3 regions of the Streptomyces sp. NPDC013455 genome follow, and region 3 is predicted to be linked to each of the others. Evidence: riboswitches for the same ligand, from Rfam matches in the RefSeq annotation. Region 3 holds a riboswitch; each other region holds the start of a gene.

What was found. A riboswitch is a leader RNA that binds a small molecule or an ion and turns the genes downstream of it on or off. The one in region 3 is predicted to bind cobalamin.
Positions count from the first base shown of each region.
Region 1: linked by a shared signal. The riboswitch ahead of ABZ576_RS30180 (cobalamin biosynthesis protein) and the one ahead of ABZ576_RS13305 (CbtB-domain containing protein) in region 3 are both predicted to bind cobalamin.
Region 2: linked by a shared signal. The riboswitch ahead of ABZ576_RS26260 (HoxN/HupN/NixA family nickel/cobalt transporter) and the one ahead of ABZ576_RS13305 (CbtB-domain containing protein) in region 3 are both predicted to bind cobalamin.

Region 1 covers NZ_JBEYCX010000024.1:99,385-109,867, forward strand. Annotated here, with positions in the region: gene cobO (cob(I)yrinic acid a,c-diamide adenosyltransferase) at 1-534, opposite strand, end outside; gene ABZ576_RS30165 (putative cobaltochelatase) at 534-2,531, opposite strand; gene cobN (cobaltochelatase subunit CobN) at 2,528-6,178, opposite strand; gene ABZ576_RS30175 (cobyric acid synthase) at 6,175-7,683, opposite strand; gene ABZ576_RS30180 (cobalamin biosynthesis protein) at 7,680-8,624, opposite strand; cobalamin riboswitch at 8,725-8,866, opposite strand; gene ABZ576_RS30185 (hypothetical protein) at 9,160-9,387, opposite strand; gene ABZ576_RS30190 (inorganic phosphate transporter) at 9,422-10,483, opposite strand, start outside.
Region 2 covers NZ_JBEYCX010000018.1:147,942-158,424, reverse strand. Annotated here, with positions in the region: gene ABZ576_RS26305 (M64 family metallopeptidase) at 1-287, opposite strand, end outside; gene ABZ576_RS26300 (L,D-transpeptidase) at 455-1,561, opposite strand; gene ABZ576_RS26295 (SigE family RNA polymerase sigma factor) at 1,787-2,305, shown strand; gene ABZ576_RS26290 (L,D-transpeptidase) at 2,295-2,972, shown strand; gene ABZ576_RS26285 (MIP family channel protein) at 3,033-3,980, opposite strand; gene ABZ576_RS26280 (DUF6445 family protein) at 4,145-4,831, opposite strand; gene ABZ576_RS26275 (DUF4142 domain-containing protein) at 5,077-5,808, shown strand; gene ABZ576_RS26270 (glycoside hydrolase family 13 protein) at 5,805-7,463, opposite strand; gene ABZ576_RS26265 (metalloregulator ArsR/SmtB family transcription factor) at 7,544-7,894, opposite strand; cobalamin riboswitch at 7,973-8,192, shown strand; gene ABZ576_RS26260 (HoxN/HupN/NixA family nickel/cobalt transporter) at 8,218-9,333, shown strand; gene ABZ576_RS26255 (nucleoside hydrolase) at 9,369-10,334, opposite strand; gene thrS (threonine--tRNA ligase) at 10,366-10,483, opposite strand, start outside.
Region 3 covers NZ_JBEYCX010000006.1:247,460-257,942, forward strand. Annotated here, with positions in the region: gene metE (5-methyltetrahydropteroyltriglutamate--homocysteine S-methyltransferase) at 1-239, shown strand, start outside; gene ABZ576_RS13295 (histidine phosphatase family protein) at 405-974, shown strand; gene ABZ576_RS13300 (CbtA family protein) at 1,178-1,924, opposite strand; gene ABZ576_RS13305 (CbtB-domain containing protein) at 1,944-2,165, opposite strand; cobalamin riboswitch at 2,202-2,342, opposite strand; gene ABZ576_RS13310 (enoyl-CoA hydratase/isomerase family protein) at 2,795-3,988, opposite strand; gene ABZ576_RS13315 (DUF2997 domain-containing protein) at 4,173-4,373, shown strand; gene ABZ576_RS13320 (4Fe-4S single cluster domain-containing protein) at 4,381-4,995, shown strand; gene ABZ576_RS13325 (AAA family ATPase) at 4,992-6,533, shown strand; gene ABZ576_RS13330 (hypothetical protein) at 6,598-9,072, shown strand; gene ABZ576_RS13335 (Hsp70 family protein) at 9,125-10,483, shown strand, end outside.

The DNA of each region.
Region 1 (10,483 bases), on a different contig from region 3:
GTCCGCGAAGTCCACCAGCTTCTCCGGCGCGTTCCGCCCCGTGATCACCACGTGCTGGGTGCCGGGACGGCCGCGCAGCACCTCGACCACCTCATCGGTGTCGACCCAGCCCCAGTGCATCGGGTACGCGAACTCGTCCAGCACGTACAGCCGGTACGTCTCGGCGGCCAGGTCGCGCTTGACCTGCTCCCAGCCCTCCCGGGCCTTCTCCTCGTTGGTCGCGTTGTCACCCTGGAGGTCCCGCTGGACCCACGACCAGCCCTCGCCCATCTTGTGCCAGTCGACGGTCCCGCCCTCGCCGGAGGCGCCCAGCACCCGCAGCGCGTTCTCCTCGCCGACCTTCCACTTCGCCGACTTGACGAACTGGAACACCCCGATGGGCCACCCCTGGTTCCAGGCGCGCAGCGCGAGCCCGAACGCGGCGGTGGACTTGCCCTTGCCCACGCCCGTGTGCACGACGACCAGCGGACGGTTACGGCGCTGACGGGTCGTCAGGCCGTCGTCCGGTACGACACTCGGCTGTCCCTGCGGCATTACGCGGCCCTCCCGCTCCGGAATTCCTTCACCAGCCCGGCGATCGAGTCCGCCCGCAGCTCGTCCAGCGTCACGGCGGTACCGCCGAGCTCACCCGCCAGCTGCCCGGCGAGCCCGAGCCGCACCGGCCCCGACTCACAGTCCACGACCACCGAGGCGACCTGCTCGGCCGCGAGCAGCCGCGCCGCACGCCCGGCGAGGGCGACCGGTTCCGGGCCGCCGGTGGCGCGCCCGTCGGTCACCACCACGACCAGCGCCCGCCGCGCCGGATCCCGCAGCCGCTCCACCCGCAGCACCTCGTGCGCCTTCAGCAGCCCGGCGGCGAGCGGCGTACGCCCCCCGGTCGGCAGCGACTGCAGGCGCGCGGCGGCGGCGTCGACGGAGGACGTCGGCGGCAGCGCGACATCGGCCGCCGACCCCCGGAACGTCACGAGCCCCACCTTGTCCCGCCGCTGGTAGGCGTCCAGCAGCAGCGACAGCACGGCACCCTTCACGGCGCCCATCCGCTGCCGCGCCGCCATCGACCCCGAGGCGTCCACCACGAACAGCACGAGGTTCCCCTCACGCCCCTCCCGGGTCGCCTGCCGCAGATCGTCCCGGCGGACCACCAGCCCCGGCCCGGACCGGCCGCGCGCCCGCTGGTGCGGTGCGGCGGCCTGCACGGTCGCGGCCAGGTGCAGCTTGGTCAGCGTCCCCCGGGGCCGCCGGGCCCCGGTGGTCCGCCCGTGCTCGGTCCGCGCCCGCGACCGCCGCCCGGCGGCACCCTCACCGATCCCGGGCACGCTCAGCACCTTCGTCCGGAAGGGCTCCGCGGCCGGTGCGGCCGACTGCTCACCCGCACCGGACGCCTGCGGCTGCCCGTCCTCCCCGGCCTCCGGCCGAGCGGCGCCGCCGCCGTCGCCTTGCGGTCCGCTGTCCGGCGCCGGCTGCCCGCCGCCCCCACCGGGACCGTCCGGACCGGGATCGTCGTCACCCTCCCCGTCGTCCCCGGAGAACTGCTCCAGCGTCTCGTCCAGCTTGTCCTCGTCCAGGCCCGGCGCGTCGAACGGGTTCCGCCGGCGCCGGTGCGGCAGCGCCAGCAGCGCCGCCTGCCGCACGTCCTCCGCGAGGACCTCGGTCCGCCCGGCCCACGCGGCCAGCGCCGTCGCCGTACGCGCCATCACGATGTCGGCGCGCATGCCGTCCACCTCGAAGGCCGCGCAGGTCGCCGCGATCTGCCGCAGCGCGCCGTCGCCCAGCCGCACCTGCGGCAGCAACTCCCGCGCCGCCACGACCCGCTGCCGTACGGCGGCCTCCTCCCGCGCCCACCGCGCGGCGAACCCGGCGGGGTCGTCGTCGTAGGCCAGCCGGCGCCGGACGACCTCCACCCGCTGGTCCGGCTCCCGCGAGGCGGCGACCTCCACGGTCAGCCCGAACCGGTCCAGCAACTGCGGACGCAGCTCGCCCTCCTCGGGGTTCATGGTGCCGACGAGCAGGAACCGGGCCGCGTGCCGCACCGACACCCCCTCGCGCTCCACGTACGAGGCACCCATCGCCGCCGCGTCCAGCAGCAGGTCCACCAGGTGGTCGTGGAGGAGGTTCACCTCGTCGACGTACAGGATCCCGCGGTGCGCGTCGGCGAGCAGGCCCGGCTCGAACGCCTTCACGCCCTCGGCCAGCGCTCGCTCGATGTCGAGCGCGCCGACCAGCCGGTCCTCGGAGGCGCCGACCGGCAGCTCCACCATCCGAGCGGGCCGCTCGGCGCCGGCGCCGGCCTCGTGCGGCCCGTCCGGGCAGGCGGGGTCCGGGGCGCCCGGGTCGCACGAGAACCGGCACCCGGGCACCACGGCCACCCGCGGCAGCAGCGCCGACAGCGCCCGCACCGCCGTGGACTTCGCGGTGCCCTTCTCGCCGCGCACGAGCACACCGCCGACCGCCGGCGACACGGCGTTCAGCAGCAGCGCGAGCCGCAGATCGTCCTGACCGACGACGGCCGTGAACGGGAACGGGGTGGTCACTGGTCGCCCTCCAAGTCGCCTTCCAGCTCCAGGTACGTCGCGCGCAGCCGCTCCAGCGTGTCCGCGTCGGGCTCCGCCCACAGGCCGCGGTCCGCCGCCTCCAGCAGCCGCTCGGTGATCCCGCGCAGCGCCCACGGGTTGGACTTCTTCATGAAGTCCCGGTTCTCCGGGTCGAAGACGTACTCGGCGCTGAGCTTCTCGTACATCCAGTCGTCGACCACGCCCGCCGTCGCGTCGTAGCCGAACAGGTAGTCCACGGTGGCCGCCATCTCGAAGGCGCCCTTGTAACCGTGCCGGCGCATGGCCGCCATCCAGCGCGGGTTGACCACCCGGGCGCGGAAGACACGGTGCGTCTCCTCACCCAGCGTGCGGGTTTTCACCTGGTCCGGAACGGCGGAATCACCGACGTACGCCTCGGGGTTGGCGCCCGTCAGGTGCCGGACCATCGCGACCATGCCGCCGTGGTACTGGAAGTAGTCGTCGGCGTCGACCAGGTCGTGCTCGCGGGTGTCCACGTTCTTCGCGGCGACCGCGATCCGCTTGAACGCCGTCTCCATGTCCCCGCGCGCCGCCCGCCCGTCGAGCCCGCGCCCGTAGGCGTAACCGCCCCACACCGCGTACACCTCGGCCAGGTCGGCGTCGGAGCGCCAGTTCCGCGCGTCGATCAGCGGCAGCAGACCGGCACCGTACGCGCCCGGCTTGGAGCCGAAGACCCGGGCCGTGGCCCGGCGCCGGTCACCGTGCCCGGCCACGTCCTCCTCCACGTGCGCCCGCACGTAGTTCGACTCGGCCGGCTCCGCCAGCTCCGCCACCGCCCGCACCGCGTCGTCGATGAGGGCGACCACGTGCGGGAACGCGTCCCGGAAGAAGCCGGAGATGCGGACGGTGACGTCGATGCGCGGGCGCCCCAGCTCCGCCAGGGGAACCACCTCGAAGCCCGTCACCCGGCGCGAGGCCTCGTCCCACACCGGGCGGCAGCCCAGCAGCGCCAGGATCTCGGCGATGTCGTCGCCCTGGGTGCGCATCGCGGACGTGCCCCACACGGTGAGCCCGACCGACTTCGGGTACGCGCCGGTGTCCTGGAGATAGCGCGCGACCAGCGAGTCCGCCAGCGACTGGCCGACCTCCCAGCTGAGCCGGGACGGGATGGCCTTGGGGTCGACCGAGTAGAAGTTGCGGCCCGTCGGCAGCACGTTCACCAGACCGCGCGTCGGCGACCCCGAGGGACCGGCCGGCACGTAACCGCCGTCCAGGGCGCGCAGGATGTGCCCGATCTCGTCGGTGGTCCGCGCCAGACGCGGTACGACCTCGTCGCACGCGAACTCCAGCACCGCGACCGCGTCCGCGGGTCCGGTGCCGAGCACACCCCGCAGCACGGCGGGGACGACCGCGCGGTCCCACGCCCGTGCCTCCATGGCCTCCGCGATCCGCCGGCACAGCTGCTCCAGCAGGTCGATCGCGTCGGCGGCGCTCCGGGACGGTCCCTCGACCAGCTCCGACAGCTCCACCGGCACCTTCACCGGGGCGCCCGGCTCGGCCAGCAGTTCCTTCTCCACCAGCCCGAAGTGGGCCGCCAGCGAGGCCCTCAGACCCGGCAGCGCGTTCGCCTGCCCGCCCCACACCTGGGAGGCGCGCAGCACGGCCAGCACCAGGTTCACCCGCGGTTCGCCGACCGGTCCGCCGCCCAGGATGTGCAGGCCGTCGCGGATCTGCACGTCCTTGATCTCGCACAGATAGCCGTCGATGTGCATGACGAACTCGTCGAACTCGTCGTCGTCCGGCTGCTCGTCCACGTGCAGGTCGTGGTGGAGCTCGGCCGCCTTCACCAGCGTCCAGATCTGGGCGCGGACCGCCGGGGCCTTCGCCGGGTCCAGGTCCGAGACGAGCGCGTACTCGTCGAGCAGCTGCTCCAGCTTGGCCAGGTCCCCGTAGGTGTCCGCGCGCGCCATCGGCGGCACCAGGTGGTCGACCACCGTGGCGTGCCCGCGCCGCTTGGCCTGGGTGCCCTCGCCGGGGTCGTTGACGATGAACGGGTAGATCAGGGGGGTGTCGCCGAGCACGGCGTCCGGCGCGCAGCCGGGGCCCAGGCCCAGGCCCTTGCCCGGCAGCCACTCCATCGTGCCGTGCTTGCCCATGTGCACGATCGCGTCGGCGCGGAAGCTGTTCTCCAGCCACCGGTACGCCGCCATGTAGTGGTGCGACGGCGGCATGTCGGGGTCGTGGTAGATCGCGATCGGGTTCTCGCCGAAGCCGCGCGGCGGCTGGATCATCACCACGACGTTCCCGAACCGCAGGCAGGCGAGCACGATGTCGTCACCGTCCACGTACAGCGAGCCCGGCGGCTCGCCCCACGCCTCCCGCATGGCTTCCCCGAGCTCCGGGTCGAGCGCGTCGAACCACGCGCGGTAGTCCGCCAGCGGGACCCGGGCGGGCGCGGCGGCCAGCTGCTCCTCGGTGAGCCACTCGACGTCGTGGCCGCCGGCCTCGATGAGCCGGTGGATCAGCTCGTCGCCCTCGGCCGGGTAGTCGGTCAGCGCGTACCCGGCGTCCCGCAGCGCGTCCAGCACCCGTACCGCCGACGCGGGCGTGTCCAGACCCACCGCGTTGCCGACCCGGGAGTGCTTGGTCGGGTAGGCGGTGAAGACGAGGGCGATCCGCTTCTCGGCGTTCGGCTTGTGCTTCAGCCGCGCGTGCCTGAGGGCGATCCCGGCCACCCGGGCGGCCCGCTCGGGGTCGGCGACGTACACCGGAACCTCGTCCGGGCCCTGCTCCTTGAAGGAGAACGGGACGGTGATCAGACGGCCGTCGAACTCCGGGATCGCCACCTGCATCGCCGCGTCCATGGGGGACAGGGCCGCGTCGGACTCCTCCCAGGCGGCCCGCGAGGAGGTGAGGCACAGGCCCTGGAGCACCGGGACGTTCAGCTCGGCGAGCGCGCCGATGTCCCAGGACTCCTCGTCACCGCCCGCCGACGCCTGCGAGGCGTGGGTGCCGCCGGCCGCGAGCACGGTGGCCACCAGCGCGTCGGCCCGGCTCAGCAGCTCGTACAGCCCGGCGTCCGCGCCGCGCAGCGAACCGCAGTACACCGGGAGGGCGTTGGCGCCCCGCGCCTCGATCGCCTCGCACAGGGTGTCCACGAAGGCGGTGTTGCCGCTCAGCTCGTGCGCCCGGTAGAACAGCACGCCCACGGTCGGCCGGCCGTCCCGCTGCTCGTACCCGCCGTGCACGCCGAACTCCGGCATCCGGCGCGGCTCCTCGAATCCCTCACCGGTCAGCAGCACGGTGTCGGACAGGAACCGGGACAGCTCCAGCAGGTTCGCGGGCCCGCCCTCGACCAGGTACCGCAGCGCCTCCGCCACCACACCGGCCGGCACGGACGACTCGGCCATCAGCTCGGCGTCCGGCACGCTCTCGCCGCCCAGCAGCACGGTCGGGATGCCGGAGGCCTTCAGCGCGGCCAGCCCGTCCTCCCACGCCCGCTTGCCGCCCAGCAGCCGAACGACGGCGAGGTCGGCGCCCTCGATCAGGCCCGGCAGCTCCCCGGCGACGTCGACCCGGGTGGGGTTGCCGATGCGGTAGCCGGCGCCGGAGGCCCGGGCCGCCAGCAGATCGGTGTCGGCGGTCGACAACAACAACACAGTGCTCATGCGGGCGCTCCCGGTGGAATGAAAGGCAGTCCTTGCGGCGCGCCCGACTCGATGAGCCGCCAGAGCGCGTCCGTGTCCGCGTGCTGTTCGATCAGGTCGCCGAGCCGGTCGAGCTGCTCCTCGCGCAGCGTGGCGAACGAGGTGTCCGGCGCGGGCACGAAGCGGCGGCCCGCGGCGGCGGCCACCTCGCGCAGGAAGGCGCGCCGGAAGCCGTCCGACTCCAGCGAGCCGTGCCAGTGGGTGCCCCAGGTCTGGCCGACCCGGCAGCCGTCCAGGAAGCGCTCGCCCCCCGTGACCTCGGCCACCCCGTGGTGGATCTCGTACCCCTCGACCCGCTCACCGAGGGCCTCGCCGGCCGGCCGGGTGAGGGTCTTCTCCCGGGCGAAGCGCACCCGGACGGGGAGTACGCCGAGCCCGTCGACCGCGCCGGCACGCGACTCGACCTCGTCCTCGATGTGCTCGCCGAGGATCTGGAAGCCGCCGCAGATGCCGAGGACGGGCCGGTGCTCGGCGGCCCTGCGGACCAGGGCGTCGGCGAGACCCCGCTCCCGGAGCCACGCGAGCGCCCGGACCGTGCCCCGGGTCCCCGGGACGACGACCAGGTCGGCGTCGGTCAGTTCCTCCGGCCGGTCCACGAACCGCACCACGACGCCCGGTTCGGCGGCCAGCGCGTCCACATCGGTGAAGTTGGACATCAGCGGTATCGCGCACACGGCGACCCGCAGCACGTCCTCGCCGACCGGGGGAGCGACGGCGGACTCCCGGACGGGCGCCCGCAGCGACACCCCCATCCCGTCCTCCTCGTCGATGCCGAGCCCGTGCCGGAACGGCAGCACGCCGTACGTCCGCCGCCCGGTCAGCTCCCGGAGCATCTCCAGCCCGGGCTCCAGCAGGCCGACATCGCCCCGGAACTTGTTCACCAGGAACCCGGCGACCAACTCCTGGTCCTCGGGCGACAGCAGGGCGACGGTCCCGAAGAAGGAGGCGAAGACGCCCCCGCGGTCGATGTCCCCCACCACCAGCACGGGCAGCCGCGCGTTGCGCGCGATGCCCATGTTGACGATGTCGGTCCGCCGCAGATTGATCTCGGCGGGACTCCCCGCCCCCTCACAGATCACCGCGTCATACGTGCCCCGCAGCTCCGCCAGGCAGTCCAGGACCGTGCCGAGCAGCCGCTGCTGGCGTCCGCCGTGGTAACCGCGGGCGCTCAGCTCCCCGACCGGCTTGCCGAGCAGCACCACCTGGCTGCTCTGCTCGCCCCCGGGCTTGAGCAGCACCGGGTTCATCAGCGCGGTCGGCTCCAGGCGGCAGGCCTGGGCCTGCATCGCCTGCGCCCGCCCGATCTCGGCGCCCTCACGGGTCACGAACGAATTGAGGGACATGTTCTGCGCCTTGAACGGCGCGACCTTCACGCCCTGGCGGACCAGCCAGCGGCAGATGCCGGCCGTCACGACGCTCTTGCCGGCGTCCGAGGTGGTGCCGGCGACGAGGAGACCACCGTTCACTTCCCACGTCCTTTCAGGAGTCGGCGTGCGGCGAGTGTGGTGCCGAGGGCGAGCAGGCCGACGCGGCGGGAGAGCCGTACGGCCCGCTCGATGTCGCCGGCCCGGACGGCCCGTCCCGAGGCGCCGTTGAGCACCGGGCGGTGTTCGACCCGGCCGCCGTAGGAGAGGGTGCCGCCGAGGCGGACGCCGAGCGCGCCCGCGAACGACGCTTCCACCGGGCCCGCGTTGGGGCTCGGATGCCGCGCCGCGTCCGCCCGCCACGCCCGCACGGCGCCGCGCGGATCGGGTCCGGCCAGTACGGCGAGCACGGCGGTCAGCCGCGCCCCCGGCCAGCCGGCCACGTCGTCGAGCCGGGCGGAGGCCCAGCCGAACCGGAGGTGGCGCGGCGACCGGTGACCCACCATGGCGTCCAGGGTGTTGACCGCCCGGAACCCGAGCAGCCCCGGCACCCCGGCCACGGCGCCCCACACGAGGGCGCCGACGACGGCGTCCGAGGTGTTCTCCGCGACCGACTCGACCACGGCCCGGGCGATGCCGTCGGCGTCCAGCGCCTGCGGGTCGCGGCCGCACAGATGGGGCAGCCGGGCCCGGGCCGCCTCGACGTCCCCGGCCTCCAGGGCGCGCCCGATGGCACGGGCCTCCCGGGCGAGCGAGGTACCGCCGACGACGGCCCAGGTGGCGGCGGCGGTCAGTGCGAGGGAGGCGGTACGGGAGGGGCGTACGGCGCGTGCGGCCAGCGCCCCGAGGGCGACGGCGCCGCCGGCGCACACGGTGGTGTGCAGGGCGCCCCAGCCGCGGTGGTCGTGCCACAGCGCGCCTTCCACGGCCCCGGCCGCACGGCCGAACACGGCGACCGGGTGCCCGCGGCGCGGATCGCCGAGGAGCAGGTCACCGAGGAGGCCGGCGGCGGCGCCGTACGCGTACGTGCGGTCGGCACCCATCGGCTCAGCCGGCCGTGGGCACAGGAGCGGGCCTGGTATCGGTCCTCGAACGGCAGCCGAGCATGGCGATATGTGTCCTCACTCAGGGTGTCCGCGCCCTGGTTCGACGTGAATCGGCGGCGAGAGTTCCTGGCTCCCGGGGATGGCTCCCCGGTGACAGTGGCGGGACCGCGCCGGATTCGCACCGGCTTCCTCTTCTGCCGCCGTTATGGCCTGGGCAGTCCACCACGCACCCGGAACGGCCGTCAACTTGCCTCTGACCTGGGATGCCGGACTGTGCTGAGGCCCACACCGGCAGCCCGCCGCGGGGCGTCGGGGGACCGGGGCGCGACGAGAACCGCTCGGGGGAGCGGCCTGCACCGATCCGCCCCGCACCCCCCGCACGGAGACCGGCTCCGCGGGCGCGTACGCCTCGCCACCGCGGGTTCCCTCCGTGTCCGTCACGCCCTCTCGGCTCCCGCGCCCGGACACGCGTCGGCCCTGCCGGGCCACCGCCGCAGCGGGCCCGGCAGGGCCGGCGTCGTGTTCCGGGCGGTCAGCCCTTGGCGACGATGAGGTGGATGCCGTACGCCACCGCCGCCGCGCAGGCCGCGAAGCAGACGTAGGCGCCGGTGACGGCGAGGCCGGCGGAGCCACCCTGTGCGGTGGCCTTCTCGCGCCGGTTCAGGCCCGCGATGCCGAGCGTGAACAGGGTCACCAGGCCGACGCTGAACACGAGGCTGGCGCCGAAGACGGAGCCGAGGGCCGCCCAGTCGATCTTCATGGGGATGCTTCCTTCAGTAACCGTGTGCTCGGGGTCAGACCGTGGCGGCCGGCGGAGCGGCCGGGGCCGGCTCGGCGGCCGGGGCGGGGATCGTGGCCGTCAGGTCCTCGGTGACCGCGCCGACGGGCGGCGGGGTCACGGCGGCGATGGCGGTGGTCACCACGCCGGCCGGCTCGTCGGTGTCGGCCATCACGTTGGTGTGGTCGACGACCTCGCGGCGGGAGATCTTCCAGATGGCGGCGCTGGCGGCGACCAGGAAGACGGCGACGGCGGCTGTGCCCCAGTCACCCAGGTCGGTGACGGCCTCGGCGCCCGCGCCGACCAGCGCGGCGGCCGGGAGCGTGAGGCCCCAGGCGATGAACATGCGGGTCGCGGTCGACCAGCGGACGACGCCGCCCTTGCGGCCGAGGCCCGCGCCCATCACGGAGCCGGAGACGACGTGCGTGGTGGAGAGGGAGAAGCCGAGGTGGGAGGAGGCCAGGATGGCGGTCGCGGCGCTGGTCTGCGCGGCGAAGCCCTGGCGCGGCTCCAGGTCGGTCAGGCCCTTGCCCATGGTGCGGATGATGCGCCAGCCGCCGATGTAGGTGCCGAGCGCGATGGCCAGGCCGGCCGAGAGGATCACCCAGGTGGGAGGGTTGGAGCCGGGCGCGATGGCGCCGCCCGCGATCAGCGCGAGGGTGATGATGCCCATCGTCTTCTGCGCGTCGTTGGTGCCGTGGGCGAGGGAGACCAGGCCGGCGGAGGCGATCTGGCCGGCGCGGTAGCCCTTGCGGGTGGCCTCGCCGTCGGCGGTTCCGCCGATGCCGTACGAGAACCGGGTGGCCAGCAGCGACGCGAGACCCGCCACGATCGGCGCGGCGACCGCGGGCAGCAGCACCTTGGTGACCAGGACGTCGCCGTGCACCGCGCCGAAGCCGGCGGAGGCGATGGTGGCGCCGACCAGGCCGCCCATCAGGGCGTGCGAGGAACTGGAGGGCAGGCCCACCAGCCAGGTCAGCAGGTTCCAGAGGATCGCGCCGACCAGGGCGGCGAAGATGACCTCGGGACGGATGCCGCTCTCGTCGACGAGACCCTTGGAGATCGTGTTGGCGACCTC
Region 2 (10,483 bases), on a different contig from region 3:
TCCGCGGTGAACCGCTCCCGCTCGTCGGCGGTGTAGCCGTCACCCAGCACCACGAGGTCCAGCCGCCCGGAGACCGGTCCGGTCCGCTGGAGCCGCCGCACGGCCGGCCCGGCGGTCTCCCCCGGCGGGCGCTGGGCGGCCGGACCGCGCCCCGCGTGGTGCGCCGCGACGGTCACCTGGCGGGGCTCGCTCCCGGGGCCGGGGAAGTACTCGACGCGCTGGGTGCGCTCCGCCGGGGCGGCCGCCTCGGCCGCCCCCGAGCCCGCTCCCCCGGCCAGTGCCGCCACCGCGGCGAGAACGGCTGCGACGGCGGTGATCCCACGCGTACCCGGTCGTGCGCGGTGCGGCACGGCGACCTCGCTAACTGTCGAGTCAAGTGCGTTTAATGGCGCGCTTAACCTAGGGACGCGAGGCCGAACCGGCAAGGGGTGAACGCCAGTTGATGTGCCACCGGTCAGCCCGCGGTGGCGTCCTTGTGACGCAGCGCGCTGTGGGCGAGCCACTGCGACCAGCCGAGGTTCCAGTCGCCGTAGCCGTTGCCGGCCTCGACCGTCTCCTTGGAACCGGTGACCCGGATGACGTCACCGGGGATGACCCGCCGGTAGAAGCGCTCGGCGGTGCCGTCGGTGGCGAGACCGACACAGCCGTGGGTCACGTTGGCCCGGCCGGCCTGGGTGTCGGCGTTGGGGTTCTGGTGGACGTAGGTACCGGACGTGGTCACGTGCACCGCCCAGGCGTAGTAGCCGTGGTAGGCGTCGCCGAGGCCGACGGTACGGGAGTCCATGTAGACCTTGGGCTGCTTGTCCAGCACCACCATGGTGCCGTTCCAGGTGTCCAGGCCGGGCCGGCCGGCGGTGACCGGGATACGGGTGGTGGGCCGGCCGTCCTCCCGGACCGTCATCGTGTGCGCGCGCACGTCGACGGTCGCGGTCAGGGAGCGGCCGATGGTGAAGTGCCGTACGGCCTTGGTGCCGACGCGCAGGGTGACGCGGGTGCCGGGCTTCCAGTACACCGGCGGACGGTAGTCGACGCGCTGTCCGTCGAGCAGGTTGCGGTCCTTGACCCAGCTCCAGGCGCCCGCGACGGCCGGCTCGGTGCCGACGGTGAGCCGGCGCTCGACCTCGGCGCGCTGGGCGGCGGGGACGGGCCGCGGGAAGGTGACGGATATCGGCATGCCGACGCCGACGGTGGCCCCCTCGCCCACGTTCACCCGCGCCTCGGCGAGCACGGCCGGCTCGGGGGCGGCGGACGCGGTCCGGCCGGGGGCGGCGGCGGGCGTGGACGCGCCGGTGGCGGCGCGGCCGGTGGGCTCGGTCGCGGCCGAGGAGGTGGTGGCCGCGCAGCCGGTCGCCGCGAGGACGAGCGCGCAGGCCGCCGCGAGCACACCGGCGACGGTCCGCGCCCGGCGCGGGTGGGTGCCGGAGGGGCGGTGCGGGTGAGGGACGGGCGGATGGTGCGGCTGAGAAGCGGCCGGGTGGGGCCGGCGGTGGTCGGCCGGGTGGAGCGGGCGGCGGTCGGCCGGGTGGAGCGGGCGGTGGCTGGTCGAGTCGTGCGTGGACACGGAATTCCCCCTGGATGGTGTGCTGTCGTCGTCTCTACGCACCGCGCGCGGCCCGGGTTGCATCCGCTGCCGGAGAAATTCACGGCTTCCGCACAGGCATCCGGATCGGCGTCCGGACCAGGGGCGTCCCGGCGGAGGGCCGGCCCGCGCCGGCCCGCGCCGGCCCGTAGGATCACCTCTCCGTGCGGAGACGGGGGCCGATGACCGTACGGGGACGGGGGACCGGTGACCGAGGAGGAGTTCGACGCCTTCTACGCGGCTGCCTTCCCACGCCTGGTGGGGCAGTTGTACGCCTTCACCGGCGACCACGCCGAGGCGCAGGACGTCGTACAGGAGGCGTTCGTCCGGGCCTGGGACCGGCGTGCGTCGTTCGACGCGGCCCAGGCTCCCGAGGCGTGGATCCGCACGGTCGCCACCCGGCTCGCGGTCAGCCGCTTCCGGCGGGCCCGGCGCTGGCTGGAACTCGTCCGTGGGAGCACACCGGCGGAGCAGGACCCGGGCCCGGGGCCCGAGCACGTCGCCCTGGTCGCCGCCCTGCGCCGGCTGCCGCCGCCGCAGCGGCTGGCCGTGGTGCTCCACCACGTCTGCGACCTGAGCGTGGAGCAGATCGCCGCGGAGACCGGCGCGCCCGCCGGCACGGTCAAGGCACGGCTGGCCCGTGGCCGCGCCGCCCTCGCCCGCCATCTGTCGCCCGAGGAGGCTGAGACCATGACCGGGACGAAGGAGGCCACGCATGCCTCATGACCCGTCGTCCCCCGAGGCGCCGGAGGAGACGGCCGACCGGCTCACCGCCGCGTTGCGCGAGGTGGCCGCCGAGGGCCGGCGCTCCGCCCCCGGCTCCGGTGCCGCCGTGCGGCGGCGGGCCGCGGCGCGCCGCCGGACCCGCCGGGCGGCGGTGACCGCGGCGGGCCTCGTCGTCGCCGGCGCGGCCGTCCTGGCCGGCACGGCCCTGCTGGACTCCGGCGACCGGCCGGCGCCCCCGCCCGCGGCGACCGCCACCACCACCGCTCCGGCGCCGCCCCCCTCCCCCGAGGACGGCACCGTCCGGGACCTCCGGATCGACCTGACCGCCCTGGAACTGCGGGCGGGCGGACGGACGTTCCCCCTCTCCGCGCCCGGCATGAACCAGCCGTTCCGTGACGATGCCGTCGGCCGGGTCACCGAGCGCCTGCGCAGCGTGCGGTTCAGCTCCTCACCGACGGGTGTGGTGGAGCAGCACGACTGGGTGCTGGCCTTCCAGGGCCCGCAGGGCGAACGGCACTTCGTCTACGGCGCCGACGGCACGGCGGACGTCCCCGGGCGCCGCCCGTCCACGCTGGGACTGATCGGCCTGCGCACCGCCGACGCCCGCTGGCTGTACGAGCACACGGCCGTCGGCGCACGGGTCACGGTCACCGGCGCCGGCGGCTGAGCCGTAAGGAGGGCATCGCCCGGCGGCTTCCGGGAGGAACACGGGAGCGCCGGGGCGGGCTCACTCCTCGTCGCTGGTGCGGGTCGGGACCGACCGTCCCGGCTCGGGCGGCTCGGCCTGTTCGGCGCGGACGAGCAGGACGTCACCGATGAACAGGTCGTACAGGAGGATGCCGATCAGGCCGCCGATCAGCGGTCCCACGATCGGGATCCACCAGTAGGCGCTGAACGCGCCGGACACGCTCCCGGGAAAGGCCAGGCTGTCCCAGCCCGCCGCGTAGGTGAACAGGCGCGGCCCGAAGTCACGCGCCGGGTTGATGGCGTAACCGGCGTTGGCACCGAAGGACATGCCGATGGCGGCGACGGCGAAGCCCACGATCAGCGGCCCGAGGTTGGCCTTCACGGCCTGGTTGCGCAGGTCGATGACGGCGGCGATCAGCATGAGCAGGAAGGCCGTGCCGACGATCTGGTCGATCAGCGGCCCCCAGATGCCGCCGTGGAAGTACGGCGCCGGGAAGGTCGCGAAGATGGAGAACGTGGCGTTCGTGTGCCCGTTCACCTTGGGTCCGGGCACGGTCTGGTCGAAGGCGTCGATCGCGTTGTGGTAGACGAGGTAGACCAGCGCGGCCCCGGTGAGGGCGCCGACGAACTGCGCGAACCAGTACGGCAGGACCTTGGCCCAGGGGAACCCGCGCCGCACGGCCATCGCCAGCGTCACGGCGGGGTTCAGGTGGGCGCCGCTGACGCCACCGGCCACGTACACGCCGAAGACGACGGCCAGGGCCCAGCCCCAGGTGATCAGGAGCCAGTCACCGGCCGCGAGGAAGATCGTGGTGGTGGTGGCGGCCCGGCCGGAACCGGGCAGCGCGGCGACCGCCATCGCGACCACGCCGCAGCCGAACGAGATGAGGACGAAGGTTCCGAGGAACTCCGCCACGCACTCGCCCAGCAGCCCGCCCCGGCTTCTGAGCCGGGAAGGCCGGACGAGTGGAGGGATGTCCACAGCCATGGAGGCCCCCTTTGAAGAGAGCGGTGCGGCCAATATCCCTATATTGGCCTACAAAGCCACTCCCCGCAGGGTGACGCTTCCCGCCCCGGCCGCCCGGCACCGCCTCACACCGCCCGGCACCGCCTCACACCGCCCGGCACCGCCTCACACCGCCCGGCACCGCCTCACGCCATCCAGAAGAAGACCGCCGTCATGCGCTTCTCCGCCAGCGTCCTGCCGTGGTAGGCGGTCGCGCTGTGCACGAGGTTGGCGTGGTAGAGCAGCAGCCGGTTGTACCGGTGCGGGACGCGGACGTCCTCCTCGAAGGCGTCCGGCGCGACGAAGCGGGTGCCGAGGGCCTCGACCAGGTTGGTGTGCGGGGCGCGCACGAGGTTGCCGCCGAGCCGGCCGCCGGGCAGCGACTGGCGGTAGAAGCTGGTGCCGCAGCCCTCGGGGACCGCCGGGTTGAGGTAGAGCACCGCCGCGTACCGGCACAGCGCGCGGGAGTCGGTGTGCGGGCGGGGCTCGCTCTCGCCCGCGCCGACCACCTGGACGCAGTTGTGGTTCAGGGTGCCGCCGCCGGGCGTCCGCTGCACCCACAGCTCCTTCGCGCCGGTCGCCTGCTTCACCAGCCGCTCGACGCGGGCGAGTTCGGACGGCTCCAGACCGGGCATGGCGCGCAGGCCGGGCCAGGCTTCGGAGGTGTACGGGTACCCCTCGGCCCAGTCGTCCTTGGCCAGGCACCGCTCGCGCACCGCGTCGACGCCGGGCAGGACGTCGTCCAGCACCCAGTAGTCACGGCCCCTGGTGGGCTTGCGGTAGGGCAGGACCGGCAGGGCGGCCGGGAGCCGGGGTGGTGACTGTGGGCGCATGCGGCGAATGTAGGCGCGGGCCCGGCCAGGCTTCTCCCGCGAAGAGGTCAACCTTCCGCCCGGGAGCGGCCAACATTCGGCCAACGGACCCGGCTGATCCTTTACCGGATTCTTTACCGGGCGCCGCTGAGACGAACGACCTCCGCGTCCGTACTGCTGTGCGTCCCGACATGGCGGGTCCCCAGGCAGGAGGAACGGTGCGCTTTTCGCGGAACGCGACGGGAACTGTCTTCGTGGGCGGTGCGATGGCTCTGACCCTCGCCGCTCTCGCCTACCCGGGCATGCTCGGCCTGGACAAGGTCTCCACCTCTCAGGACCGCGTCATCGCGAGCACCCAGTGGGGGCCGCTCACCGAGCAGGACCGCGACTTCGTGGTGAAGGTGCGGGCGGCCGGGCTGTGGGAGTACCCGCTCGGTCAGATCGGGCTGCAGAAGGGCAGCAGCAAGGAGGTGAAGACGGCGAGCGAACACCTGGTGGACGGGCACGCCGCGCTGGACGCCTCCTGCCGCAAGATCGCCCCCATGCTGAACATCACGCTGCCCAACCTGGCCAGTCCGCAGCAGGTCGGCTTCGTCAACCAGCTCAAGGGCGAGAGCGGCAAGCAGTTCGACACCGACTTCGCCAACATCCTGCGGATGACGCACGGCTCGATCTTCAACACCATCGCGAAGATCCGCTCCACCACCAAGAACTCCCTGGTGCGCGCCCTCGCCGACCAGGCGAACGACACCGTGCTGGACCACATCACCGTGATGGAGAAGACCGGTCTGGTCGACTTCGACCAGACCCTCTTCCAGCAGACCACCCCGCCGAAGCTCCCCCAGTCCGACCTGACCCCGCCGCCCCCCGCCGTGGGCCAGCCGGAGGTGGTGCTCACCCCGCCGCCGACCGCCACCTCCACCCCGCTGGACCTGAGCGCCGCCACCGGGGGCGGCGCGGCCGGCGCCGCCCCCGGCCCGAGCCCGTCGGCCGGCTAGGCGAGCCACACCGTGGTGTCCGGTGGCAGGGTCCTCCCCTCCGGCAGCGGGGTGCTGGCCAGCAGCACCTCACCGGGCGGCAGCGGTACGGGCCGCGCGCCCAGATTGGTGACGCTGCGCCAGGTCTCGGTACGGGTGAAGTCCAGGACGCCGGCCGGAGCCCCGGGCGTCCAGGTCAGCGTCTCGCCGTCCAGCAGCTTGCGGCGCAGCCGCAGGGCCGTGCGGTACAGCTCCAGCGTGGACCCCTCGGCGCCGGCCTGCGCCTCGACGGCGTAGGCCGCGAAGGACGCCGGCTGCGGCAGCCAGCCCGCCCCGGGGCCGAAGCCGTACGACGGTCCGGTCGTCGTCCAGGGCAGCGGCACCCGGCAGCCGTCGCGGCCCTTGCGGACGTGGCCGGTCTGCTCCCAGATCGGGTCCTGGAGCACCTGGGTGGGCAGGTCGGCGACCTCGGGCAGGCCCAGTTCCTCGCCCTGGTAGAGGTAGGCCGAGCCGGGCAGCGCCAGCATCAGCAGGGTCGCCGCCCGGGCCCGGCGCAGGCCGGCCGCCGTGTCGACGGCCGGCGCCGTGCCGCCCGCCAGCAGCCAGGCGTCCGGGTCGGTGCCGGGCGGCAGCACGAGACGGGAGGCGTGCCGTACGACGTCGTGGTTGGACAGCACCCAGGTCGCGGAGGCTCCGACGGTCCGCGCCGTGGCCAGCGAGCCGGTGATGACCTCGCGCAGCTCCTCCGCGTCCCAGCGGGCCTCCAGGTACTCGAAGTTGAAGGCCTGTCCCAGTTCGTCGGGGCGGGCGTACAGGGCGCGGCGGGCGTCGGGGACCCATGCCTCGGCCACGGCGGTGCGCGGCGGGTGGTAGGCGTCGAAGATCTTGCGCCAGTCCCGGTAGATCTCGTGGACCTCGTCCCGGTCCCAGTACGGGTGGCTGCCCGGCTCCACGTGCAGCAGGGCCTCCTCGCCGGTCGCGCCGATGTCGCCGACGTCCCGCAGCGGCTCGGCGAGGTCCTTGGCCAGGCCGTGGGCGACGTCGACGCGGAAGCCGTCCACGCCCCGGTCGGACCAGAAGCGCAGGGTGGCGCGGAAGTCCGCGCGGACCTCCTCGTTCTCCCAGTTGAGGTCGGGCTGCTCGGGGGCGAAGAGGTGGAGGTACCACTCCCCGTCGGGGACCCGCCGCCAGGCGCTGCCGCCGAACACGGACTGCCAGTCGGTGGGCGGGAGTTCGCCGTGCGCACCGCGCCCGGTCCGGAAGACGTACCGGTCCCGCGCGGCGGAGCCGGGCCCGGCGCGCAGCGCCTCCTGGAACCAGGGGTGCAGGTGCGAGGTGTGGTTGGGGACGAGGTCCACGACGACCTTCAGACCCAGCCGGTGGGCCTCGGCGACCAGGGCGTCGAAGTCGTCCAGGGTGCCGAGGCGCTCGTCGACACCGCGGTGGTCGGCGACGTCGTAACCGCCGTCGGCGAGCTCGGACGGGTAGAAGGGGCTCAGCCACAAGGCGTCGACGCCGAGCGTGGCGAGGTGGTTCAGCCGTTCGGTGATGCCTTTGAGGTCGCCGAGGCCGTCGCCGTCGGCATCGGCGAAGCTGCGCGGATAGACCTGGTAGATGACGGCCTGCCGCCACCAGTCGGGGTTCCTGGACGAGAGGTCCGGCGAGAGGTCTGCCATACGGGCTCCCAGGGGACGGACGACGGTACGGACTCTGTATCTGTCCACATTGCCCGGAAAAGCAACCTTCCAGCGGGCGGTCAGGGGCCGCAGTGCTCCAACAGGCCCTGTACCTGCGTGTCGACCACCCGGTAGCGCACCACCCGCCCCTGCTTCTCGCCCGCCACCACGCCGGCCGCCCGCAGCAGCCGCAGCGCCTGGGAGACGGCGGGATCGTTCATCCCCGTGGCGATCGCCAGGTCGGAGACGGCCAGCGGGCCGGTGCGGTGCAGGGCGAGCAGCAGTGCGAGCCGATTGGGGTCGGCGAGCAGGGAGAACCGGTCGGCCCAGGCGCGCAGCCGGGCCACGTCGCCGATGGCGGCGATCGCCTCGCACACCCGGTGACCGTCGATGGTCCGCCGGTCGGCTCGGTCGGCAGGCACGAGATGCATGCCGCCATCCTCCCAAACCCATATGTGATCTTGAATACCTGCACGGCTGAGCAGCTGTGCAGGGAGGGCCCGCGCCCCCTACTGTGGGCGGGCCGTGGTGCTCGGGAAGTCGATGCGAAGTCGACGCGGCCCTCGCCACTGTGATCGGGGAGTTCCCGTTCCGTCCGGCACCGCCGGGCCACTGGTCGTACGACTGGGAAGGCAGGAACGGCGGACGCACGACCCTCCCGCGCGCTCGGCTTCGCTCGCGCGGGGGCACCCGTAAGCCAGGAGACCGGCCACGGCAGCTCATGAAAGATCCACGAGGTGCTGGAGCTGACCGCATGAACCCGCCCGGGACATCCCTGCCCGAGTCCAGGCCCGCGTCCTTCCGCTGGCGACGCGAGGACACCGTCAAGACGGCCGGGCTGATGGCGGTGATCCTCGCCCTGCACGTCGTCGCCTTCGGCATCCTCTTCCTGCTCGTCGCGCCCGAGCGCTACGAGGTCGGCGACGAGGTCTTCGGCGTCGGGCTCGGCATCACCGCCTACACCCTCGGCATGCGGCACGCCTTCGACGCCGACCACATCGCCGCGATCGACAACACCACCCGCAAGCTGATGGCCGACGGCAAGCGGCCGGTGTCGGTGGGGTTCTGGTTCGCGCTCGGCCACTCCAGCGTGGTGGTGCTGCTGGCCCTGCTGATCGCGGGCGGCACCTCGCTCGCCGGGAAGGTGATGAACGAGGGCTCCGCCACCCACCAGGTGCTCGGCTTCCTCGGTACGACGATCTCCGGCACGTTCCTCTACCTCATCGCCGCCCTGAACCTGGTCGCCCTGGTGGGCATCCTGAAGGTGTTCCGGGCGATGCGTGCGGGCTCGTACGACGAGCGGGAGCTGGAACAGCACCTGGACTCGCGCGGCTTCATGAACCGCGTCCTCGGCCGGCTGACGAGGTCCGTGTCCCGGCCCGGCCAGATGTACCCGCTGGGCTTCCTCTTCGGCCTCGGCTTCGACACGGCCACCGAGGTCACGCTGATGGTGATGGCGGGCTCGGGCGCGGCGGCCGGCCTGCCCTGGTACGCGATCCTCTGCCTGCCCCTGCTCTTCGCCGCCGGGATGAGCCTGTTCGACACGCTCGACGGCACGTTCATGAACTTCGCCTACCAGTGGGCGTTCTCCAACCCGGTCCGCAAGGTCTTCTACAACCTGGCCATCACCGGCCTGTCCATCGCGGTCGCCTTCTTCATCGGCACGATCGAACTGGTCGGCGTGGTCCACGAGAAGTTCCACCTCGACGACCCGGTCACCGGCTGGGTGGCCGGCCTCAACCTGGACAGCGTCGGCTACCTCATCGTCGGCCTGTTCGTGGCGGTGTGGGCGGCGGCGCTGGCGTACTGGCGGCTGGCCCGGGTGGAGGAGCGCTGGACCGCCCGGACGCCGGCCGCCTCCGCCGAGTAGCCGGGGCGAGGCACCCCTGGGGGGTGTCCCACCCCCTAGCGTCGGACCGTCTCCAGGTACAGCTTCACGTACCGGTCGACGTCCACTTCCAACGCCACGTCGACCAGCGCCCGTTCGCGGCCGCCCTCGTGGATCTCGGACTCGCCGAGGCGGGGGCGGCGGTCGACGACGGTCTGGCCGCGGGACGGACCGGGGGCGAGGGAGACCTCGACCGGGAGGAGGCTGGTCGTGATGCCCGCCGGGTCGGCGACCGCGCACACCGCGCCGGCGTCGCCGAGGCCGCCCGCCTCCTCGGCCTCCGGCGGCTCGCCCTGGTGGGCCGGCCGGTGGGCGAGGAGCTCGCCGGCCAGGCGGGTGCCGGGCTCGCCGCTGGTCCGCAGCCGGTGCACCTCGTCGCTGCCCACGACGACCTGACGGAAGACGTCCAAGCCGTACATCGTGATCGGCACCCCGGCCGTGAGCAGGATCGCCGCGGCCTCGGGGTCGTGCCAGACGTTGAACTCCGCGACCGGCGTGGCGTTGCCGACCTCCACCGCGCCGCCCATGAACACGATCCGCTCGATGTTGCGGGTGACCTCCGGGTGGGTGCGCAGCAGCAGCGCGATGTTGGTCAGCGGGGCGGTCGGGACGAGGGTGACCGGCCGCGGGGAGGCGAGGATCTCGCGGTGCAGGAGGGTGACGGCGTCGACGTCCGCCGGGGCGCGGGTGGGTGCGGGCAGGCCCAGGTCCCCCATGCCGTCGGTGCCGTGCACGTGCCGGGCCGAGCGGGCCGGTTCGAGCAGCGGGCGCTCGGCGCCCCGGCCCACCGGGACGTCGGGGGCGCCCGCCTGCTCCAGCACGGTAAGCGTGTTGCGGACCACCCCGTCGACGTCGGTGTTCCCGGCCACGCAGGTCACCGCCCGCAGGTCCAGTCCCGGGTGGCGTACGGCGAACAGCAGGGCCAGGGCGTCGTCGACCCCGGTGTCGCAGTCGATGATCACGGGGATGGGCTGACCGGTCACGGCGGACTCCTTCCGTCGTGCCGACCTTAGATCAGGCCCACAGCGCGGTGCCGCGTGCCGCCACCCGTTCGGCGATGCGCGCGAGGAGGTCGCCCCCGGGCAGCGCACCGGGCCGGCGGCCGTCGCGCAGCCGCAGGGCGGCCAGCCCG
Region 3 (10,483 bases):
CGCACGGCTACCCGCGTGAGGCCGGCCCGGGTGTCTACGACATCCACTCGCCGCGCGTGCCGAGCGTCGAAGAGACGGCCGGGCTGCTGCGCGCCGGGCTCCGGGCGATCCCCGCCGAGCGGCTGTGGGTCAACCCCGACTGCGGCCTGAAGACCCGCGGCTGGCCCGAGACCCGCGCCTCGCTGGAGAACCTGGTGGCCGCGGCCCGTGTGGTCCGCGAGGAACTCGCCGGTTCCTGACGGCCACCCGGCCGCCGCCGGCACCGCCCGCCGGTCCGGCCCCCGCCCGCGAGGCGGGGGCCGGACCGGTGCGGTGTGCGCGGGCGGGCGGCGGACGTACCATCCACGGCGTGCGCACCGAGCGCCGGTGCGCACGCCCATGACGACAGCAGCAGGAGTGACCGCGTGACCAGCCGAGTTGTCCTCGTCTCCGCCGCCATGAGCACGTCTCTGCGGCAGGCGCGCTTCGACGACGGCGGCTCCCTGGACGACGGCGGTCTGGCCGAGGCCAGGTCGGCGGCCGGGACGCTGCCCGCCGCGGCCCGGGTACTCCTCTCGCCCAGCGTGCGCTGCCGGCAGACGGCGGCGGCGCTGGGCCTCCACGGCGTGCCGGCGGCGGAGCTGGCGGGGCTGGACGTGGGCCGTTGGCGCGGCCGCGCCCTGGACGAGGTGGGGGCCGCCGAGCCGGAGGCGGTGGGCCGCTGGCTCACCGACCCCGACTGCGCACCCCATGGCGGCGAGTCCGTGCGGGAGCTGTGCGAGAGGGTCGCGGGCCGGCTGGCGAAGGCCCGGGAGCTGGAGGGCCGTACGCTCGCCGTGGTCGAGCCGGACGTGGTGCGGGCGGCGGTCGTCGCCGCGCTGGGCCTGCCCGCCGCGGTCTTCTGGCGCCTCGACGTACAGCCGCTGACCCTCACCGAACTCAGCGGCCGGGCCGGACGCTGGAACCTGCGCCTGGGCCGTCCGCCGACCGGTTGAGGACCGGGCCGCAGACCGGCCGGGGCGCTCGCCCGCAGGCCGGCCGGGGCAACGCCAGACAGGGCGGCGCCGGTCGGGGCAGCGCGGTCCGCGCCGGACCGGCCGGTGCTCCGGCCGGGCCGTGATCCGGTGCGCGACGGTGTCCGGAGAACGCCGAAGGCCCCCAGGATGGTTCCGAGGGGCCCTCTGGTGGCGCGGAGGAGTCAGTGCGCGGCGGGAACCGCCCGACCGGCGGCCACCGGCCCCGGGTTCAGCAGCCGCTCGGCCAACTCGCCGAAGGCGAGGCCGAATCCGCCCCACAGCACGGTCTGGATGGCCAGCGCCGACAGGCGGAACCGCCACAGCAGGGTGGCCGGGAAGTGGCTCGGCACCTCGTTGACGACGGGCAGGAACTGGAAGGCCAGGCCGATCACGACGGCGAACGCGGCCACCGCGACGACCGTCGCCCACCAGGTGCCCAGGCCGGGCGCGAGCCGCTTGCCCAGGATGGTGGCAGCGACCGCGAGGAGGACGCTGAGCACCATCATCAGGAAGTACAGGGTGGTCCGCTTGCCGATGGTGTCGGGGTCGCCGACCGACGGCGGATTGGCCGGGTACTTCAGGAACGGTACGACGTACACGGTGAGCAGCGCGCAGCCCGACAGCAGCAGGGCCGTGGCCCGCGGGCCGAACCGGCCCACCCGGCCGAGGGCGAAGCAGAAGGCGAGCGCGGCGATGCCGCCGAAGGCGACCCCGTAGAGGAGGACGCCGGTGGCGAGGCCGGCGGTGGACTGGACGGAGCGGGAGACGACTTCCACCCCGTGTTCGTGGGAGTGGGCTTCCTCGAAGCCGATCGCCTTGTCGATGTGCGGCTCACCGAGGACGTAGGCCGCGATCAGGGCGAGCACGCCGGCCGCGAGGCCGGCGAGCATGCCCCGTACGAGGAGGTTCCGTACGGTTGCGGAGTTCATGGGCGCGCGTCCCCTCGCGTCAGTGGCAGGGGAAGCCGAGCAGGTGACGTGCGTCGTGCACCCATTCATGGACGTCCGTGCCGTTGAACACGGAGGTGGCGCCCTGCTCGGCGCCGACGAAGTACAGCAGGACGAGCATCAGGATGCCGAAGAAGACCGCCCAGGGGGCTATCGCCTTGAGCGGCAGCTTGGCGGGAACGACGGGGGTGGTGGCTGTCGGCCGGGCGACGGTCTGCGCCATGGCAGGACCTCCTCTGGGAGTTCGCGTCCCATCTCGGTGGTGCACAGGACGACGGCCACGGGTCTGACTCACGAGCTCCTTGAAGGGCCCGCATACAGTGGCGCGACCGTGCCGGATTCCCACCGGCTTCCGTCTCGCCGTCGTCGATATCGGACAGACCGTACCGCGTGGCGCGGGCCCGGCCAAGACCGCGTACACCAGGGGTGATCTACCTCTCCCACCGGGCGGGACGGTATGGGCTGGTGGGTCGGCGGTGGCTAGATCCGACCGGTCGTCCACCGCGGCGACAACGGGCCCGAGCCGCTCCGCCCGCCCGCCGCGAACACCGCGCGCGGCAGGCGCCGAGGGGGGCGGACACCCGAGCGGAGGCGCACACCTCGGAATGCGGGCACCTCGGGATGCGGGCACCTCGGGGTGCGGGCGCCTCGGGATGCGGGCGCCTCGGGATGCGGGTCGCTCGACGCCGAACGCCGCACAGCGGAGGCGGCGTTCGGCACGGCGGCGTTCGGCACGGGCACCGGAGGAGGCGGGTCGCCGTCCGGCGCGGCCGGCTGTCCCCCGGCACCGCCCCGGCGGCCCGCCCCACCACTCCCCGCCGGCCGTCAGCGCGGCGGGCTGCCGCCCGTCGGCTACCCGGCGGTGTCCGGGGTGCCGGCCGTGCCGGCGGTGTCCGGGGTGCCGGCCGTGCCGGCGGTGTCCGGGGTACCGGCCGTGCCGGCGGTGTCCGAGGTGCCGGCCGTGCCGGCACCGTCGGCGGTGGCGGTGGCGGTGGCGGTGGCGGCCAGTCCCAGTTCCCGGTCGCCGAGCGGGGCGAAGAAGCGGTCCACGTCGGCGTCGGTGACCTCGGCCAGGGTCGCGGGCGACCAGCGCGGTGCGCGGTCCTTGTCGATGACCTGGGCGCGGATGCCCTCCACCAGGTCGGGCGTGCGCAGGAAGGCGCAGGAGACGCGGTACTCCTGGTCGAGGACCTGCTCCAGCGAGCCGAGGCTCCGGGCGCGGCGCAGGGCGGCGAGGGTGGCCTTGAGCGCGGTGGGCGACCTGCCGAGCAGGGTCTCGGCCGTCTCCTTCGCGTCCGGGCCGCCGTGGTCCCGCAGCCGCCGCACGATCTCCTCGACCGTCCCGGCCGCGTAGCACGCGTCGATCCACTCCCGCCGCTCGGCCAGCTCCCCTCGCGGCGGCGGCTGCACATGGCGCGCGAGGACGTCCGGCAGGGGCGAGGCGGCGAGTTCGGCCACGAGGGCGGGGAGGGCCGCGGCGGGTACGTAGTGGTCGGCGAGCCCGCAGAGCAGGGCGTCGCCGGCGCCGATGTGGGCGCCGGTCAGCGCGAGGTGGGTGCCGAGTTCGCCCGGGGCCAGGGCGAGCAGACGGGTGCCGCCGACGTCGGGGACGAAGCCGATGCCGGTCTCGGGCATGGCGATCCGGGACCGGTCGGTGACGATCCGCACGCTGCCGTGCGCCGAGACGCCGACACCGCCGCCCATCACGATGCCGTCCATGACGGCGACGTAGGGCTTCGGGTAGCGGGCGATACGGGCGTTGAGCCGGTACTCGTCGCGCCAGAAGGCGGCCGAGGCGGTGCCGTCGCCGTCGCGGGCGTCATCGTGGATGACGCGGATGTCGCCGCCGGCGCACAGGCCGCGCTCCCCCGCGCCGGTGATGACGACGGTCTCCACGGCCGGATCGCTCTCCCATACGGTCAGGGCCGCGTCGACGGCGCGGACCATGGCGTGGTTCAGGGCGTTGAGCGCCCCCGGCCGGTTGAGGGTGAGATAGCCGGCCCGCCCCTCGGTGCGCAGCAGCACGGGCGCTTCGGTGCCGGTCATCCGGACGCCTCCGTCAGGCCGCGGGTCTCGATGACGCACATGATCTCGTCGGTTCCTTCCCTGGTCCGGTCCTGTCCGCGGGGTCGCGGACGATCTTGTCGATTGTCGCCACCTGGTGACGTGCCTCGCCGCGCGGAGATATATTGCGGGCATTCGTGGTTGGGGCCTGGCTTGGGGGGACGAGTTGGCCGACGAGATCCTTGAGGTGACGGTCAGACCGGACGGCCGGGTCGAGTTGCACGTGCAGGGCATGGAGGGCATGAGCTGCCTCGCCGAGACCGAGGAGCTCGTCTCCCGGCTCGGCGGCGACGTGGAGTCGCAGGAACTGACGGCCGAGGCCTACGTGGAGACCGCCGAGGAACACCACGACCAGCTCTGGCAGTAGACCGGCGATGGTGACAGTACGGGGGCACTCCGTCGCCGGGCCCCGGTGGCGGATTCATTCGACGCTGGCCCGGAGCACGGCGAACGGTCCGGGTGCGCGGTTCGTGGTGTGGAGCCAGGGGTGCACTCTGGCGTGCGACGGCTGCTTCAATCCGGGCACGCATCCCGTCCGCCCCGGGGACCCCGCCCGGGACCCCGGCGGGCGGCCGGTCGCGGACCTGGTCGAGGAAGTGCTCGGCACCGACGGCATCGAGGGCGTGACCCTGACCGGTGGCGAGCCGCTGGAGCAGACGGAGGCCGTCGCGGCGTTCTGCGGGGCGGTCCGGCGCCGCAGCGATCTCGGCATCATCGTGCTGACCGGGTTCACCCGCGCCGAGGTGGAGGGCGACGCCCGCCGTGCGGCGGCGGTCGCCGACACGGATCTGGTCGTCGCCGGGCGGTACAACGCGCGGCTGCGGCTGGGCGCCGGACTGCGCGGGTCGTCCAACAAGGAGTACTGGGCGCTGACGGGCCGGTACACCGCCGCGGACCTCGCCGAGGTGCCCGAGGCGGAGCTGGTGATCGGTACGGACGGCTCGATCACCCTGACGGGCATGCACGAGTGGGAGGGCGGTCCGCGGTGACCATCGAGAACGACATCGGCCTGTACCTGCGGGCGAGGGTGCCGCTGCTGGTGCTGGTCACCATCGAGGAACAGCGGGCGCTCACGGTGCTGGACACGGTGCGTGCGGCGCGGGACGCTTCCGCCGACCTCGTCAGCTGGGACATCGCCGACGGCTTCCGGTCGGCGGTCGGCCGCGGCATGCCGCAGGCGCCGACGCCGGAGAAGGCGCTGGAGAAGATCGGCGAGATGGTGAAGGCCTCGCCGCAGAAGCGCGACCTGTACGTGCTGAGGGACTTCCACGAGTTCTGGTCGAAGAGCCCGCTGGTGCGGCGCAAGGTCCGCAACCTGGCACACGAACTGGTGTACACGGGGTCCTCGCTGGTGGTGACCACGCCCGTGCGCGACGTACCCCGGGAACTCGACGACGACGCCGTGGTCATCGACCTGCCGCTGCCCGACGCGGACGCCCTGCGGGGCGAACTGGAGCGGATGATCACCTCCACCGGCGGCATCCGCTGCGAGCTGACCGCGCACGGCCGTGCCCGGCTCGCCCAGGCGGCACTGGGTCTCACCTCCACCCAGGCGCGGCGGGCCTTCGCCAAGGCGATCGTGCGCGACCAGGTGCTGGACGACCGGGACATCGGCGCCGTACTGGCGGAGAAGAAGGCCGTCATCCGCGCCTCCCGGGCCCTTGAGTTCACCGCGCCCGAGGAGACACCGGACGACCTCGGCGGGCTGGACGCGCTCAAGCGCTGGCTGACGCTGCGCGAGCGCGCCTTCGGTGAGGAGGCCGCGAAGTACGGGCTGCCCGCGCCGAAGGGTCTGGCGCTGATCGGCATCCCGGGTACCGGCAAGAGCCTGACCGCCAAGATGATCGGCGGCATGTGGCGGCTGCCGCTGCTCCGGCTGGACGTCGGCGCGGTCTTCGGCTCCCTGGTCGGCGAGTCCGAGGAGCGGGTCCGCCAGGCGCTGAGCCTGGCGGAGACGGTGGCGCCGTGCGTGCTGTGGATCGACGAGCTGGAGAAGTCGTTCGCCGCCGGCGGGGGCGGCGACTCGGGGACCTCGCAGCGCGTGCTGGGCACCCTCCTCACCTGGATGCAGGAGAAGACCAAGCCGGTGTTCGTCGTCGCCACGGCCAACGACGTGACCGCGCTGCCCCCGGAGATGCTGCGCCGCGGCCGCTTCGACGAGGTGTTCTTCCTGGACCTGCCGACCGAGGCCGAGCGCCGCGAGATCCTCCACGTCCACCTGCGCAAGCGGCGCCGCGATCCGAACCGGTTCGACGTGGCGCAGCTGGCCCGGCTGTCCGACGGCTGTGTCGGCGCGGAGCTGGAGCAGGCCGTCGTCGACGCGATGTACCGGGCGTTCGCCGAGGACCGGGACATCACGACGAGCGACCTCGCGGAGGCGATCGCGCGGCTGGTGCCGCTCAGCCGTTCCCAGCGGGAGTCGATCGAGAACCTGCGGGCCTGGCTGCGCGACGGGCGGGCGCAGTCCGCCTCCTTCGCCGAGGCCGAACGGGCCGCCGAGGCGCAGGTCCGGCTGGAACTGGCGTGACGAGGGACAAGTGACGGAGTACGGCCCGTGCGGCGGGCCGGTGACGGGGGGGAGCGGGGCGGTGGTGAGTGCCTGGCGGGCCGAGCGCCGGCTGCGGGCGTCCGCGCGCGGTGACGCGGCGTCGGGCTGGGGGTTCCGGGCGCGCCGGGCCTGGCGGCGGCTCCGTGCGGGTGCGCTGGAGGACGGCGATCCCCGGGTCGTGGCGGTGCTCGCGCGGACCGCGCGGGAGGACGGTCATCCGCGGCAGCAGTCGGCCGGCGAGGTGCTCGCGGAGCGCTGGGCCGCGACACGCGATCCGGAGCTGCGCCGCCTCGTCCGCGAGACGGGTGCGTTGGCCCCCCACGGCCTGCCCCGGCTGCTGACCGCCGCGGTGCAGGGGCGGCTGCCGCAGGTGTGGTCGTGGGAACTGGCCGATTCCGTCGACCAGTTGCTGGCCGACCCGGATCCGCTGGTCCGGGAGGGCGCGGAGGCGGCGTGCGCGACGGCCACCGGGAAGTTGTCGGAGGCGCTGTGGCGACGGGCGGCCCGCACCTTCACGCGTTCCGGTCAGGGGCCGGCCGGCGCGCACGTCCCCGTGGATCTCCCGCCGCTGGTCTCGCTGCTGCTGCGCAATCCGGTGCCGCCCGAGGGCAGGGTGCTGCGCGTTCTCTGGGCCGCCTGGCTGCGCGTGCCCGACGAGCGGCTGCTGACCGCCCTGTCGGCGTGGAACACGCCCGCGCCGCCGAACGAGCCGGAGCGGGGCGCGAGTCTCGTCGTACTGGCACCCACCACCGCGGGTCTGACCGAGCCGGCCGCCCGCGTCGCCCTGTTCGCGGCGGCCGCACGCACCGACCACCCGGTAGGGGACCTGGCCCGCCGGAAGATCCTCGCGGGGCTGCCGCCGGAGCTGGCGGAAGCGCTGTGCGACGCCGCGTTGTCCGATCCGGCGCTGGTCCCGCTCTGCGTCGAGAAGCGGCTCGCGCCCAGGGATCCCGTCCGGCGGGTGGTGTTCTTCCTGCTGACCCGCCAGTTGGAGCAGTACCGGGGCATGGACCCCGACGGCCGGCTGCTGGAACTCGCCTACGCCGCCGCCACCCAGGAGACGCGCCTGGGGCTGCAGCAGGCCATGCGCGCCACCGGCGGTCTCGACCTGATGCGGGTGCTGGTCGGCAGCGACCCGCGGTCCCGGATACCGGAGCTGGAGGAGCCCGAACTCGACTACCTGAGCCGTCAGCTGGCGGAGCGCGGGGAGTGGCGCCGGCTGTGGGGCATGGTGCAGGAGGTGGCCCCGGCCGCCGGCCTGAAGCTGATGGGCCTGTTCGAGGACTGGGTGCCGCGTGACGAGGACGGCCGCCGGGTCTTCGAGATGATGCGCCGGGCCGATCCCCGGTGGACGCGCGGATCGCTGCGGGGGTTCGGGCAGTGGTGGCCGGACGTGTCACGCAGCAGCCGCATCCAGTTCCACGGCAGGGTCAACGACGTCTCCTTCGCCCCGGACGGCCCCTTCCTGGCGATCGCGGGGACCGACCACGTCGCCGGTGTCGTCGATCTGACGCAGGGCCGGCTGGTCGAGCGCTACGACTGCTTCCGCTCCTCGGTCGGGTTCATCGTGCACACCGGTGGTGGTGCCTTCGTCGCCGCGGAGCGCACCAACAACGGGCAGGCGCCCTGCCGGCTGGTGCGCTGCACCGGCGGCGGCGGGCGGGTGCTGTACGAGGAGCCCGGGCCCTTCACCGCGCTGACCCTGCGGGGCACGGACGGTTCGTTCGCCGCGGGTACGCGCGGCGGGGAGATCCTGCTGGGCGCGCCGGACGGCGGCGTGGAGGCGGTCTGCGTGCAGAAGCTCGGCCTGGACCCGCAGCGGGACTGGCCGCGCGCGGTGACCGCGCACCTGCCCTCCGGGCGGCTGGCGGTCCTGGCCCGGGAGCTGGCCGTCACGAACGGCTCCGCCACCGAACTGCTCGCCGGGGGCGACGGCGGGATGATCGTCGGCCGGGCGGTGTTCACCGGCTCCGACTCGCTGGTCGTGGCGAGCAAGCGCGGCACCATCCAGCAGCTGACGTGCGTGGGACGCACCTTGGTGCCGGGGGCCGTCAACGCCGGTCTGATCCGCGGTCTGGAGGCGCTGCCGGGCCGCGGCGAGGTCGCGCTCGTCGACGAGCGCGGGCGGATCGTCGTACTGAACGCCCGGACGCTGGAGCAGAAGTGGACGTCCGAGCCGGAGCGGCACGGGGCCACGGTGACCAGCGCGCACCTGTCGCCGCGCGGCGAGTTCCTCGCCGTCGGGTACGACGCGGGTTACACGGACCTGTACGACCTGCGCACCTGGGCGCTGCCCAGCCTGATGACCAAGCCGCTGGTGACGTCCGTGCCCGCGGACCTGGGCGTCGTCGCCGGCGCCAAGGCCGCCCCGGATCTGCCCCCGGCGGCACGGCCGGTGGTCGACCTGCTGCACGCCCTGCTCGAGTACCGCTTCCGCTTCGACATCGAGCTGGGCGACCTCGGGGATCCCGGTGAGCTCGCGGCCCTGACCGCCGGCGAGTACGACATCAGCCTGTGAGGCCGGCGCGGCCTCGCCCCGCACGTCCAGCGACGAGGAGTTTCGACACCCCATGACCACCCGCATCGGCATCGACTTCGGCACCGCCAACACCGTGGTCGCCGGCTGGGACCACGCCTCGGACCGGGGTGAGCCCATCCCGCTGGAGGGGCTCGACCTGCTGCGCGGCGGCAGCGGGGGCGTACGTCAGCGGGTCGTGCCCTCACTGATCGCGTTCGCCGTGGACGGGGAGCGGCGCTGGACGGGCGCCGCCGTCGCCCGGGACGCGGCGTTCTGGGACGACCCGGCGGTGGCCGTCTTCCAGTCCACCAAGAGCAGTGTCACCGGGCAGTCGATCGACATCCCGCGCGCCGTGGGCGACCGCCGGATCAGCAACCGGGACGCGGCCACCCAGTTCCTCGGGGACGTGATGGCCGCCGCCTCGCTCGCCGTCGGCACGGACGACCTGGAGATCGTGGCGACCGCTCCGGTGGAGTCCTTCGACACCTACCGGGACTGGCTGGTGCGGGAGGTCGGCGAGACGGCGGGGCTGAGCAGGCTGCGCGTGGTGGACGAGGCGACCGCGGCCGCGGTCGGTTACAGCGCCCGGCTCAACCCGGGGGACGCCTTCATGGTGTTCGACTTCGGCGCCGGCACGCTGGACATCTCCGTGGTACGGGTGCAGGAGCCGGCCGAGACCGGCGGCGGGGCGGGCGTGCGGGCCATCGCCAAGACGGGAGCCGACCTCGGCGGCAATCACATCGACGCGCTCATCGCCCAGCACGCCGCCGACACCACCGGTGTGCCGCTGGGCGACACGGCGGCCTACAACCGCGTCTTCCGCCGGCTGCTGCGCTCCGCCGAGGCGGCCAAGACCGCGCTCACCCAGGCCACGACCGCGGTGGTGGAGGCGACCGATCCGGAGACCGGCGAGTCGTACCGCATGGACCTCTCCCGCGGTGACTTCGAGGCGCTGCTGCGGGACCGGGACGTGCTGGGCCGGGTGGGCAGGGCACTGCGCAGGGCGCTCGACGGCGCGGCCTCGGCCGGCTACCCGGCCGAGGAGATCTCCCAGGTGTTCCTGGTCGGCGGCTCCAGTCTCATCCCGGCCGTCCAGGAGCTGCTGCGCTGGCAGTTCCCGCCGGAGGTGCTGCGGGTGGACCGCCCCTTGGAGGCGGTGGCCGCCGGGGCCGCCGGCATCGCGGGCGGCTACGAGCTGCACGACCACATCCAGCACGACTACGCCATCCGCCACGTCAACCGTGACACCGGCGCCTACGAGTTCGAGACGCTGGTCCGCGCGGGCAGCGAGTACCCGACGGCGGACCCGATCCGCACCCTCACCATCAAGGCCATCCGGGACGGGCAGCGCAATCTGGGCCTGGCCATCTACGAACTGGCCCACGCCACCTTCCGGGACGCGGGAGCCGAC